One region of the Serratia sp. AR11 genome, then DNA from elsewhere that is predicted to be linked to it. Evidence: predicted binding sites of a transcription regulator. Region 1 holds the regulator's gene; each other region holds the start of a gene.
The links. Region 1 encodes LexA, which represses DNA repair genes until DNA is damaged. Its sites were predicted from a motif close to TNCTGTATGTACATACAGNA; they were not measured.
Positions count from the first base shown of each region.

Region 2: the regulator LexA is predicted to act here: its motif matches at 1,856-1,875, upstream of umuD (translesion error-prone DNA polymerase V autoproteolytic subunit).
Region 3: the regulator LexA is predicted to act here: its motif matches at 1,481-1,500, upstream of sulA (SOS-induced cell division inhibitor SulA).

Region 1 is NZ_CM150739.1:4,977,579-4,982,364, forward strand. Features, by position in the region: gene ACSOSI_RS23505 (anti-sigma factor family protein) at 1-451, shown strand, start outside; gene zur (zinc uptake transcriptional repressor Zur) at 608-1,120, shown strand; gene ACSOSI_RS23515 (CsbD family protein) at 1,229-1,438, opposite strand; gene dinF (MATE family efflux transporter DinF) at 1,723-3,087, opposite strand; gene lexA (transcriptional repressor LexA) at 3,380-3,988, opposite strand; gene ACSOSI_RS23530 (diacylglycerol kinase) at 4,110-4,478, opposite strand; gene plsB (glycerol-3-phosphate 1-O-acyltransferase PlsB) at 4,628-4,786, shown strand, end outside.
Region 2 is NZ_CM150739.1:2,945,973-2,950,758, forward strand. Features, by position in the region: gene nifJ (pyruvate:ferredoxin (flavodoxin) oxidoreductase) at 1-1,600, shown strand, start outside; gene umuD (translesion error-prone DNA polymerase V autoproteolytic subunit) at 1,890-2,312, shown strand; gene umuC (translesion error-prone DNA polymerase V subunit UmuC) at 2,312-3,580, shown strand; gene ttcA (tRNA 2-thiocytidine(32) synthetase TtcA) at 3,708-4,640, shown strand; gene ACSOSI_RS13910 (VOC family protein) at 4,780-4,786, shown strand, end outside.
Region 3 is NZ_CM150739.1:1,958,043-1,962,828, forward strand. Features, by position in the region: gene ompA (porin OmpA) at 1-594, opposite strand, end outside; gene sulA (SOS-induced cell division inhibitor SulA) at 953-1,459, opposite strand; gene ACSOSI_RS09295 (TfoX/Sxy family protein) at 1,692-2,351, shown strand; gene yccS (YccS family putative transporter) at 2,352-4,487, opposite strand; gene ACSOSI_RS09305 (YccF domain-containing protein) at 4,514-4,786, opposite strand, start outside.

The sequences.
Region 1 (4,786 bases):
CGCCTATTTACAGTTCAGCCAGCCAGAAGACAACTGGCGCGGTTTGGTCGCCCAATATATGGCACTGTACACGCCGGAAACGCTGGCAGGCTTCGATGACACGGCTACACAGATTGCCCATCAGCTACAGCAAACCGGCGATCGGCTGGGCATCGCACTCTCGCTACCGAAGTTAATGTTGAGTGGCGCCGAGCTGAAAAACGCTCGCGTGCTGGCTTACGACGATCGGCGTATCGCTCAGTTAACCTGGCTGGATGCTCAATTCGGTGCGCTGGCGCTGTGCATTGTTCAACAACCGGGTAAGTCTCAGTCCGCCCAAAGCGAGCGCCGCCAGGGAATGAACGTGATCTACTGGGCCGATGGCCGTCATGGTTTTATGCTGATTGGGCATAACCCTGCGCCGGAAATGGCCGCGTTGGCAGAGCGCTTGCAACACTCACTTGCCAGCTAAGACGCCACTCCAAGTGTGAACATCGTCACACTGGTGACGAACGGTAGGTGGTAAACCAGCCGATTAGTGCGCCATATCAGAGGAAAAGGGGCCGACTCTCGGCGATTTGACTGAAGCATGGTAAAATCGGCTTTTTTACGTACCGGGAAATTTGCCATGAACTCAAGCACCCAGGAAAAGCTGCTGGCGCAGGCTGAACAACTCTGTCAGCAACGCAATGTGCGTCTGACACCGCAGCGGCTGGAAGTGTTACGCCTGATGGCACAGCAGCCCGGTGCCATCAGCGCTTACGACCTGCTCGATCTGCTGCGCGTCGCCGAACCTCAGGCCAAACCACCGACGGTGTACCGTGCTCTGGATTTTCTGCTGGAACAAGGCTTCATTCACCGGGTGGAATCCGCCAACAGCTACGTGCTGTGCCATCACTTCGAACAGCCGACGCACACTTCCGCGCTGTTTATCTGCGATCGCTGTGGTCAGGTGACTGAACGCACTACCGAAGGGGTCGAAGAGACGTTGCAGAAACTGGCGAAGGAGTCTGGTTTTGTTCTGCGTCATAACGTGGTGGAGGCGCATGGCCTGTGTGCGGGTTGCGTTGAGGTAGAAGCCTGTGACAGCAAGCATGACTGCGGCGAACACGATCACAGCATCGCCATCAAGAAGAAATAGGTTGGTTTTTCAGGTACCTCCCTGTACCTGCAGGCTTGGCGTTAAGGGGATAAAAACGCCGGGCCTTTAAAAGTAGCTTGTGGCCGCAATCCGCTGCGGCCCAGCGCGCTACCAGCGATACTTGTTGTGGTCTTCCCAGGATTTAACTTCTTTCTCGGCCGCCTCTTTCTGGTAGCCATAACGTTCCTGAATTTTACCGACAAGCTGTTCGCGTTTCCCTTCAATGACCGTCAGATCGTCATCGGTCAGCTTGCCCCACTGTTCCTTCACTTTCCCTTTAAACTGCTTCCAGTTACCGTCGGCTTGATCTTTGTTCATAACCTCTCCGTTACCTGTGATTAGTCAGTTTTAAACGCCTGTGGCCGGACTTAACTGAGTAATTATTTCGGTCAATCGACCTGAATAAAAGGGTTGTCAGTTCCAATTTATTCCGCCAACCACATGATTAACTATAGCTACAGATAGCGATAAAAAAGAAAAAGTCAGGATAAAAATTCACAAAACAAAGAAAAATCAGTAAAAACCCCAGAAGAACAGTAGTTAAGCGGAAAGAATTTCGCTCAAGAAAATGTAACTTAATATAAACAAAAACATAAGAAAAACTAATTATTACTCATTTTTGACTGTGTCACATCCGCTGTAAACCAGGTCCCTCGCACCCTGTGGCAATGCCAAATCCACCCGAGCGCAAGGCCGCGTAGCGAAAGGAACACCGCCAGCGCCAGCCACAATCCATGGTTGCCCAGTACAGGTAGGGTAAACAGCGTCAGCCCATAACCGGCGGCGGCTACTGCCATGCTGTTACGCATTTCTGCGCCGCGGGTGGCACCAATAAACATGCCGTCCAGCAAATAGCACCATACTCCCACCAACGGCAGCACTACCTGCCACGGCAGATAGTGGCTCGCCAGTGCGCGCAGCTCCGGTAAAGAGGTCAAGGCGGCAATGATTTGCTGCCCGGCAACGGCATAGAGCAGACCAAAGCCCAACGCCACCAGGCAGGCCTGCCGGCAAGCCGCACGCCATACTTTACGCAGTTGGCTATCGTCACGGGCGCCATAGGCATGGCCCGAATGTGCCTCTACCGCGTAGGCGAAACCGTCCAGCGCATAAGCGGTGAAGGTCAGCAAATTCATCAGCACCGCATTTACCGCGACCACCTCGCCGCCCAGCCGGGCACCGAAGATGGTCAGCGAGGCAAAACACAGTTGCAGCAGCAATGAACGCAGCATAATGTCGCGATTCAACGCCAGCAGACGCCGCAGATTACCGCGCCAGGCTTGGCGCAGCATTGGCACAGAAATGCCGCGTATGCGCATCACGCGCCAGGACAGCCATAATCCCAACAGCAGCGTGGCATATTCAGAGATAGCCGTCGCGGTCGCGGCCCCCTGCACGTTCCAGCCCAGTCCCATCACCAGCCAGATATCCAATACGATATTCAGCAGGTTGCCGACAATCAGCAGGATCACCGGTGCGCGCACGTATTGCACGCCAAGCAACCAACCCAGGATCACCATATTGGCCAGCGCCGCCGGGGCGCTCAGCCAGCGGATCTCGAGGAACAAACGAGCCTGTTCCAGCACCGCCCCATCGCCACCGACGATTTTTAGCGCCAACTCAATCAGCGGATAGCGCAGCAACACAATAGCCACCCCGGCCAACACCGCCAGCAGCAACGGCTGCATAAAGGCTCGTGCCAGCCCCTGCGGATTTTGTGCCCCCAACGCCTGAGCAGTCAGCCCGGTGGTGCTCATACGCAGAAACAGCAACAGCATAAACAGGAAGCTGGTGGCCATGGAGCCAACCGCTACGCCACCCAGATAGGTCGGGCTGTCGAGGTGGCCGATGACTGCGGTATCTACCAGCCCAAGCAGCGGCACGGTGATATTGGAGAAAATCATGGGCAGCGCAAGGCGCCACAGGGCTTTATCGGTATCGCTGGTGAAGGCAGAAAGCAGGCGCATAGTGAAATGTTCCCGTGTATACCCGTCATCTTTCAAATTGCAGCGTTGTTATCTGCACTCAGTTATGTGGCCCGTCCATGAGCCACACCCCTTCGGGGCCGCTGCAAACAGCGTTCAAATCTGCTCCCGGCAGATTTGTCACCCCAGTTACTTACCTGAGTAAGCGCCTGGGGATGAGCGAGTTGGCCGCCTAGCTGCAACTTGAAAGCTATAGGGTATATAGTGAATCAGATATGACATCGCCCCAGAACTGGGGCGACTTGAATCAGAGGACGATGTTTGGGCGTGAGGATTAAACCCAGTCGCCATTGCGGATCACACCGACCGCCAGACCTTCAATGGTGAAATTCTGCTGACGCAGATCGACCACAATCGGCTGGAATTCACTGTTTTCCGGCAGCAGCTCAACCACGTTACCGTGTTTTTTCAGGCGCTTGACTGTGACTTCATCTTCAATGCGTGCCACAACCACCTGGCCATTACGCACGTCCTGAGTTTTATGCACCGCCAGCAGATCGCCGTCGAGAATACCGATGTCACGCATCGACATGCCGTTGACCCGCAGCAGGAAATCCGCGCTCGGTTTGAACAGGGATGGATCGACCTTGTAGTGCCCTTCGATATGCTGCTGCGCCAGCAGCGGCTCACCGGCAGCGACACGGCCAATCAGCGGTAAACCCTCTTCATCTTCCATCAGCAGGCGAATGCCGCGCGAAGCGCCGGAGATAATCTCGATAACGCCTTTACGCGCCAGCGCTTTCAGGTGTTCTTCTGCGGCATTTGGCGAACGGAACCCCAGACGCATGGCGATCTCGGCGCGCGTTGGCGGCATGCCAGTGGACGAAATATGATCGCGAATCAGATCATAGACCTCTTGCTGTCTGGTAGTTAGTGCTTTCATTCCGCCCCCTGTTTGTTTATACAGTCTTGCTGTGAGTATATACAGGTAACTGCGGCTTGGGAACCGAAGAGTGAATAAAAATCAGGGATTAGCGACACCTGTCGCAACGCAACGCCGCCACTCAGGCAAAGTGCTGCCACAGCACCGACCCCCAGACAAACAGCGCCAAAATAATCGCCAGCGAAACCGCCGCCGAGCCCATATCCTTTGCCCGACCGGAAAGCTCGTGATGCTCAGTCCCTACCCGATCGACAATCGCCTCAATCGCGCTGTTCAGGATTTCGACGATCATCACCAACAGCACCGATCCGATCAGTAAAATGCGCGCTATCGCACCCACGTCCAGCCAAATCGCCAGTATGATAGCCAGCACGGTCGCCACCAATTCCTGGCGGAATGCCGCTTCGTGCTGCCAGGCAGCGGAAAAGCCTTTATAAGAGTAGCCGGCGGCTTTAATAATACGGGTCAGGCCGGTTGCTTGGTTTGCCATGTTTTTTAGTGCCTTTAGCAGAGATAAGTCATAATTAAACAGTCTAGGCCAGGAAACTCTCCCGGCTCTCGGTTTTCCAACACCACAGATCTGCTACCCGGTTTCTGGTATGCTTGCGGCGCATTGCTAACAAGAGGCTTCACGTTGTTATGTCAGGTTGGCGTAAAATTTATTATAAACTATTGAATTTACCACTCAAACTGTTGGTAAGAAGTAAGGTTATCCCTTCAGATCCGGTCACGGAGTTAGGGTTGGATCCCTCACGGCCGATTTTGTATGTTTTACCTTATAATTCCAAGGCGGATTTG
Region 2 (4,786 bases), 2.0 Mb from region 1:
GATGCTGGCCGGATTGGGCGATGCACTGCCAGTGTCCGCCTTCCCGCCGGACGGCACCTGGCCGGTGGGCACCACCCAGTGGGAAAAACGCAATATCGCCGAGGCGATCCCTATCTGGCAGCCGGATCTGTGCACCCAGTGCAACCACTGCGTTGCAGCTTGTCCGCACTCCGCCATTCGCGCCAAAGTGGTTCAGCCGGAGGCCATGGAGCATGCCCCTGCCTCGCTGCAATCGCTGGATGTAAAAGCGCGAGATATGCGCGGTCAGAAATACGTGCTGCAGGTGGCGCCGGAAGACTGTACCGGCTGCAACCTGTGCGTTGAGGTGTGCCCGGCGAAAGACCGCCAGGATCCTGACATCAAGGCCATCAACATGGCGCCACGGCTGGAGCATCTGGCCGTGGAAAAAGAACACTACGACTTCTTCCTGCAACTACCGGAGATCGACCCGGCGCAGCTCGAGCGGATCGATATTCGCACCTCGCAGCTAATTTCGCCGCTGTTCGAATACTCCGGCGCCTGTTCCGGCTGCGGCGAAACGCCGTATATCAAACTGTTGACCCAGCTTTATGGCGACCGGCTGCTGATTGCCAATGCCACCGGCTGCTCATCCATTTACGGCGGCAACCTACCCACCACGCCTTACACCACCAATGCCGAAGGGCGCGGCCCGGCCTGGGCCAACTCGCTGTTTGAGGACAACGCCGAATTCGGTCTGGGCTTCCGCCTGACTGTCGACCAGCACCGCAGCCGCGTATTGCGCCTGTTGAACACGCTGGCACCACAGTTGCCGACACAATTGGTTAATGCTCTGCAGATGGAAGATATCGCACCGGAACCACGCCGCCAGCAGATTGCTGAACTGCGCGGCCTGTTGGCGAAAATCGAAGGTAACGATGCACGCCAACTGGCGACCGACGCCGATTATCTGGTAGATAAGTCCATCTGGTTGATTGGCGGCGATGGCTGGGCTTACGACATCGGGTTCGGTGGGTTGGATCACGTCCTCAGCCTGACCGAGAACGTCAACGTACTGGTGCTGGATACCCAATGTTACTCCAACACCGGTGGCCAACAGTCGAAAGCTACCCCGCTGGGTGCCGTCACCAAGTTCGGTGAGCACGGCAAGCGCAAGGCGCGTAAGGATCTGGGCGTCAGCATGATGATGTACGGCCATGTGTATGTGGCGCAGATCTCGCTGGGTGCGCAGCTCAACCAGACGGTGAAAGCGATTCAGGAGGCCGAGGCCTATCCCGGCCCATCACTGATTATCGCCTACAGCCCCTGCGAAGAGCACGGCTACGATCTGGCGCTCAGTCACGACCAAATGAAACAGTTGACCGCCACCGGTTTCTGGCCGCTGTACCGCTTCGATCCACGCCGTGCCGATGAGGGCAAAGCTGCGCTGGCGCTGGACTCCCGGCCGCCAAACAGCAACCTGACCGAAACGCTGCTGAAAGAACAGCGCTTCCGCCGCCTGAACTCGCAGCAGCCGGAGGTCGCCAGCGCGCTGTATCAGGCCGCAGAGAAAGAGCTGAAGGAGAAGTACGACTTCCTCAGCCTGCTGGCCGGCAAAGGGGAAAAATCCTCCGCCGAGTAAATCATCGGGGCGCGACCGGTTCGCGCCCCGCTTCCAGCCAGCTTTGCCGCTGTGCCTCTTTCACCGCCCCCCGCACGTAGCTCGCCTTTCCCGGCTGATAAAAAACGTTTCCGGGCGTAAAAACACCGCTACATTCGGCCCTGCAAGCCACACCCTAAAAATTTTCCGAGAGGATCATCTTGCCCAACAAGGGGATAGCTGTGGATCCTCTCGCCCTTGACTTTCTTTATGGTTGTAATGGCTAAAACTCGCCTATACTGTATATAAAAACAGTATAGAGAAATGCACCATGAAACACTTTTTCCCCACACCAACCCCAGAGAAACAGTTCATTCCGCTTTACGCCGATAACGTCCCGGCGGGCTTTCCCAGCCCGGCGCAAGACTATATACACGCGCGAATCGACCTCAACGAGTACTGCATTAGCCACCCTTCGGCAACTTACTTTCTGATCGCTTCAGGAGAAAGCATGATCGAAGCCGGGATCACCGACGGATCCATGCTGGTGGTCGATCGCAGTATTGGTGCCTGTCACGGCGATATCGTGATCGCCAGCATCGCAGGCGAGTTCACGGTTAAGCGCCTGTGCCTGCATCCTGTCAAACAACTTGAGCCGATGAACCCGACATTCAGGCCGATACCGCTCCCGGATGATGGTGCGGAACTGGACATTGTCGGCGTGGTGGTTTCAACCATCACCAGGCTGAAATAATGTACGCCCTGGCCGATGTAAACAACTTCTATGCAAGTTGTGAAACGCTGTGGCGTCCGGACCTGCGTGGCCGACCGATTGTTGTTCTGTCGAACAACGACGGCTGTGTGGTGGCGCAGAGCAAAGAGGCAAAGGCCCTGGGCCTGAAAACAGGCGCGCCCTATTTCAAAATAAAACACGACTTTGAGCGTGCCGGGGGTATCGCATTCAGCAGCAACTACGAGCTGTACGCCGATATGTCGATGCGAGTGATGGCCGTGCTCGAAGAAATGGCACCGCGGACCGAAATGTACTCTATCGACGAAAGCTTCCTGGAGCTTGCCGGGGTACAAAATTGTGTCGATTTGGCCACCTTTGGGCATCAGGTTCGCGCCCGCGTTTTGCGATGCACCGGCCTCACCGTCGGCGTCGGTATTGCCCAGACCAAGACGCTGGCAAAGTTGGCGAACTACGCGGCGAAAAAATGGAGTCAGACCCAAGGCGTGGTTGACCTTTCCAACCAGGAGCGGCAGCGAAAACTAATGGATAAAGTACCGGTAGCAGAAGTCTGGGGCATCGGGCGGCGCATAACCAAAGAATTGCAAAATATGGGGATCAAAAGCGCACTGCAGCTGGCGGACGCAAGCACCACGATGATCCGCAAGCATTTCAGCGTGGTGGTTGAACGCACGGTGCGTGAACTGCGTGGTGAACCCTGTTTGTCACTTGAGGAGTTTGCCCCCACCAAACAGCAAATCATTTGCAGCAGATCATTTGGCGAACGCGTCACTGAATACCAGGATATGCATCAGGCGATCTGCATGCACGCTTCCCGCTCGGCAGAAAAACTGCGTGCAGAACACCAGTATTGCCGGAATATCAATGCATGGGTTAAAACCAGCCCCTTCTCGGCCAATGAAAAGTATTACGGCAACACCGCGAGCATCAGGCTCAATACGCCCACGCAAGATACGCGCGACATCATCGCCGCTGCGATTCGATGCCTTGATAAGATATGGCAGCCCGGCCACCGCTATCTAAAAGCCGGCGTTATGCTACAAGACTTTTACTCACAAGGCGTCGCTCAGTTGGACCTCTTCGATGAGTATCAGCCACGGCCTAACAGCGCACGCTTAATGGCCGCGTTGGATAAAATCAATCAGTCCTGGCATGCCGGGATCTGGTTTGCCGGGCAAGGAAACCAACAGACATGGTCGATGAAACGCGAGTTTCTCTCTCCCGCTTACACCACGCGGGTGGCAGATTTGCCGCGTGCCCGCGTGTACTGAGGCAAGCAAACCGCATTTGCTATCCGGAGCGGATGGATGAAATACCCAAGCAGCCCATAGAATGCTAAACTCGCTGCCTAAAACTTTATGCCCATAGTGCCCCCAATTGAGAACGAGCACGATTTAAATGTCAGAACAACAAACAGTTAGTCAAAAAGAGCAGTACAATCTGAACAAATTGCAAAAGCGCCTGCGTCGTAACGTGGGTCAGGCGATCGCCGATTTCAACATGATTGAGGAAGGCGACCGCATCATGGTTTGCCTGTCCGGCGGCAAAGACAGCTACACCATGCTGGAGATTTTGCGCAACCTGCAGCAAAGCGCCCCGGTCAATTTCTCACTGGTTGCGGTCAACCTCGATCAGAAACAACCCGGTTTCCCCGAGCATATTCTGCCGGCCTATCTGGAAAGCCTGGGGGTGGAATACCAGATTGTTGAGGAAAACACCTACAGCATCGTCAAGGACAAGATCCCTGAGGGCAAAACCACCTGCTCACTGTGTTCACGCCTGCGCCGCGGCATTCTTTACCGCACCGCTACCGAGCTGGGGGCCACCAAAATTGCCCTTGGCCACCACCGCGATGATATTCTGCAGACTCTGTTCCTCAACATGTTCTACGGCGGCAAGCTGAAAGGCATGCCACCCAAGCTGATGAGCGACGATGGCAAACACGTGGTCATTCGCCCGCTGGCTTACTGCCGTGAAAAAGACATCGAACGGTTCTCGGTCGCCAAAGGCTTCCCGATTATCCCGTGCAACCTGTGCGGCTCGCAGCCCAACCTGCAACGCCAGGTGATTGGCGACATGCTGCGCGACTGGGATAAACGTTATCCGGGCCGGCTGGAAACCATGTTCAGCGCGATGCAAAACGTAGTGCCTTCGCACCTGAGTGACTACAACCTTTTTGATTTCAAAGGGATTCACCACGGCAGCGAAGTGGTTGACGGTGGCGATCTGGCCTTTGACCGTGAAGATATTCCAATGCAGCCGATCGGCTGGCAGCCGGAAGATGCGGATGAAGCCGCCCCGGTACGTTTAGACGTACTCGAGATCAAGTAAGTCGTTATTCCGCCCGCACGCTGTGGGCGGAAATTTCCCTTCATCAGTTTTCGATCCCGCTCGCAATTTCAGCAGAATTCATCGGACAGTGCCGTTTTTATCCTATACTGTGTTTTTATACAGTCACTGGAGATTACCGATGAACA
Region 3 (4,786 bases), 2.5 Mb from region 1:
AACACCCAGGCTCAGCATGGTGTTGTCTGGACGTGCGCCGACAGTACCTGCATCACCGATGTTGCTAACGAATTGGTAGTCCAGGCGGGTAGCCCAGTTTTTGGTCAGTGCGTATTCAACACCAACTGCTGCCAACGGAGAAACGCCAGTGTCGTGATCGCTCAGACGAGTGCCGTTACCGTAGTTAGCTTTGGAATCTGCACGCCATACCATGCCGCCCAGACGAGTGTAGATGTCCAGATCGTCCATGATTGGGTAGCTCAGTTTAGCGGCCAGTTGAACGCCCTGCGCTTTGAAAGCACCGTTGTTCACGCTGCCTTTGTAAGGCATACGGCCAAGCCAGTCATAGCCCAGCTCGAAGCCCAGGTATTGGTTCGCCTGGTAACCCAGGAACGCGCCAGCACCCAGTTGATCTTTATGGGTCGGACCATTGCCGATACCATTCTGGTAACCGTTGCCGTAGAAACCAGTGTCATGGTACTGGGACCAGCCCAGTTTAGCACCAGTGTACCAGGTATTATCTTTTGGGGCGGCTTGCGCTACGGTAGCGAAACCAGCCAGTGCCACTGCTAATGCGATAGCTGTCTTTTTCATTTTGCGCCTCGTTATCATCCAAATAGGCAATGAGCTTTAAAGCTGTTTTAAGCCCTTGGTTAAATTCCTTCGCCAAGGTTTGAGCCCTCGTTTGTTACTCTGCCAGTTTATCTGGCGTTATAGAGCAACCTTGGCGATGTAAAGTCTACAACGTGGCGCGAAAGTTACAAGTGTGATGTGATAAAGCTCTAAAAAAAAACGCAGAAATATACATATTTACTAACATTAACCGGGAAAAAAACGAACATTTTAACCCTGGTTTTGGGCCGCGGAACCGCAGCCACACTCGCTTTGTCCCTGATCCCATAAAGGTTCCCTTACAGGGAGATGAAAATGATGGGAAAAATCCTAAATTTACTTAATGATACAAAGAAGAGTGAATTTTTAGGGTGGAACAGTGTCCGTGAACCGGGTTTATGTCACGTTGAGGACGCATAATGAACCCATAAGCGTTACCTAATTCTGCCGCACGCCTTAATTTTAGACGATCTTCTTCTGTAAGATCGGGCAGCCATCCAAGTACTACACTGTAGTTACCCGTCAGCAGCGCTTTTTCCATCGCTTCAACCGTGTCCAGCGAGTTAATTTGGCTCAGCTGCACCACTTTTCCAACCGGCAAGCCGGATTGTTGTAGCCATAACTTACTCAGTTTTTGCTGAGGCGTCAGCCATAACAACCAGCGTGACTGCATACCCAACTGCTGCAGCAGAGGCAACAATAATTGTACCACTGCGGGCTGATGCTCGTTGTAAACAAGTTCACTGATAAGGCCATTCTCTTTGCCGGCATTCGTGCTCTCTGCAGCATTACTCACCGCAAAAGAGGTGTGGCTGAAATGGGTATTGTAGAGTGATTGAGTACGCATAAAGTATCCCGCCCGTAGTGTCACTGTATGTTTATACAGTACATCCAGTTGTGATTAAGATCAACTCAAATCTTCGTAGTACCTCGCATAATTGCGATCATTTTTCATACACCGGACGTTTGTGATTGGCATGACTGCAGATAGTGCGTATTTTTCTAATTACTTGTTCACGTTACTTTTATTTCATTGATGTGGGGAATGATAGAACACTAATCTACACAAGGAGAACGCTATGAAAGGGACATCAAGTGGAAGGATCGTGCAGGCCAAAGCGTATTTTTACGCATTAGGCGGCATTACTACACGCTCGCAATTTGGCGGTTATGGGCTGCTGGCCGATGGCGTCATGTTCGCTGTGATTGCAGAAGGGGAGCTGTATCTTCGTGCGACGGATAGCCTGGAGCCTACTTTTCGGTCTCGCGGAATGGTTAATATGGTGTACTCCAAACGAGGGGTACCTATTACCATGCGTTATTACTGGGTTGATGAAACGCTGTGGCGCGACAGGAGGGAACTTGTGGGGTTAGCCTGGCAGGCTATTCGGGAAGCGCGCCGGGAACTCAAGGTTAAAACGGATAACCAGGGACGGCTGAAAACCTTGCCGAACATCGACATCAATATGGAACGGTTACTTTGGCGGGCGGGCATTCATAATGTTTATGATTTGCGCCTGAACGGTGCCAAACGCAGTTATCTTCGAATGTTGCAACAGCAACGCAATTTAGGATTGCGGCTACTGCTTTCTCTGGGAGGGGCTATCGCCGGCTATCATCATGCCGCTTTACCCTCGGAAATGCGCAGTGAGCTGACGAATTGGTTTGAACGTACCATGTCGTTACTTAGTCACGGACATAATCCGGGAGTCCGGGGCCTGATAAAAGGCCCCGGGTGATCAAGCCGATTTGCCGATTTGCGCATTCAGCATGGTAAGCTCCGGCAGCAACTCGATGACCAGCCCAATTTGCTGCAACACCAATTGATCTTTGCTTTCCGGCTCCGGCGCAGCGTGCACAATTCGTTCAGCCAGGCTTTCCAACGCCTGAGTGATGCGCCGGTCGTCGAGTTCTTCCTGGTGCAGGGCACCATCGACATAACAAACTGCATCATTTAACAGGTCCAGCGTAGCGGGGTTATTCAGACGCTCACGATGTGCACCCAACGCAGAGATATAACTCAACAAGGTGTGGTTTAAACACAACAGGCGGAAGGCGGCTTCCTGAACTTCTTTATTTGCTTTTGGATCGGCAGACATATTTGATATCACCGAAGCCAGCTCCGCATCACTGTTGTGTGCATCCCGGCGAGCGATACGATAAGGAAGGCCGTTGTCTTTACCCTGATGATATTGCACCAGAATGGCATCCAGATAACGGCAGTTGGCATTCAGCGTTTTACTGACAACTGCCGGTAATTGGCGGAATTTCCAGTCTGGCCAGATAAAACTGACTGCCGCCCAGGCGATGGCACATCCCAGAATCGTGTCATAAACCCGAGGCGCGGCCACTTCAAAACCCTCACCCAGCAAGTTAAAGCACAGCAATACCAGCAGGGTGATAAACATGGTGGCATGTGCGTATTGCACGGTTCGAAAGGCGAAGAATAGAACGCCGCTGATGACGATAAGCACCATCTGGCCTTCCAGCGAGGGCACAAAATAGAGGATCGGTAGGCCAACGAGAATGCCGGCCAGCGTGCCGATAATTCGAAGCGCCAGCCTGCGTCGCGTGGCGTTGTAATTGGGTTGGCAGACAAACAGGCTGGTTAACAGGATCCAATAACCGTGCTGCATGCCGGTAAACTGAATAAAGGCGTAGCCCACGCACAGTACCACTGACATACGGATGGCATGACGGAACAAGGCAGACTGAGGTGTCAGATGGCGGCTGATACGCAGGCGGATATCGCTCCAGCCGGTGAGCCGGTCATCCGACAGACTATTCTCTTCCGTCAGGCCACTGGCCAGTGCCTGCTCGGACTCAATATTTGCCAGTTGGGCGTCAATCGCGCGCAAATTTTTCAACAGGTGCGAGAGTGCTTTGGTCAGCTCACGGTTTTCCGGGGTGATGGCAATGCGAGTCAGTGCTTCTTCAATACGGCCAAAGACCGGTTCGAAACGAAGATTGTGCTGATACTTTTGCCGCAGCAAAATCGACTGTGCCAACTGCTGACAGGCGCGAGCCTGCATGCTGAGCAAGCGTTGGAAACGAAACAGAATATCACTGTGACGAAACTGTCGACTCAGTGCCTGATATTGAACGTGGGAGGAACTGGCGCGCTCATGGATATCCTGGGCGACGAAATAATAATGCAGCGTGCGGCGGGTACCGCGTTGCCCCCGATCGCCTTTTAGCCGCGTCAGCAATGAAACTTTGGTCTGGTTAAGAATGGTCACCAGAGTGCTATTGGCCATGGCAACGTCCATCCACGGCAGGTCGGCATCATGCTCGACGTCGGGGTCAAACAGGTTGGCTTTGGCATCCAGATAACTTGCCAATTGATTGTAACAACGCGCCAGATTTTCCTGCAGAGGTCGGATAGGAAAGATCAGGTGGCCAATCAGCGTCAGCAGGTTGTACCACAGGGCACCAAGGATCAGCAGCGTCGGCTGTTGATACCAGGCGTCATACATTGAGGTGCCGAGCATGGTATAGACCGCGATCAGCAAGGCACCAAATGCAATGGTGGCGTAACGTTGCCCCAGGGCGCCCAGCAAAATAAAACCGCAGGTGGAGGCGGTGAGGCCAAGAGCGAACAGCCAGGGATAAGGAAACAGCAGCTCAATGGAGGCGGAAGCAACAAAAAAACACACCAGTGTGATCAACAGATTGCGTAGCCTGCCAGCCAGGCGATCATCCAGATCGGTCAACGCCGCTGCCACCACCCCCAGAGTCAGGGGAATGGTGAGCTTGGGAATGGCTAACCACCAGGGTACGGCGGCCGCACCAGCCAGTGCAATGAAGATTCGCAGATCGTAAAGCAGATTGCTGTTGTAGGCATAACGGCGTATTGCTGGTGCAAAAGAGAGCACGAAAAACTCCTCAGGCGGAGAAAAAATTAACGCTGCTGATACTGACGTCGGGCATTTTCAGTTCTGGCCTGTTGCGCCATTTCAACGGATACCACTCGTCGCCCGACCGGCCACAGGGCAATGGCGGCGATTTTGAAATTGGCTATACCCACCGGGATGCCAATAATCGTTACACACTGCACAATCCCGGCGGCAATATGCGACAGGCACAGCCACCAGCCGAACAGGATCAGCCAGATAATGTTCAGCAGTGAACCACTGGCGGAAAGCAGTGCATTGCTTTTTTCCGGGTACAATTC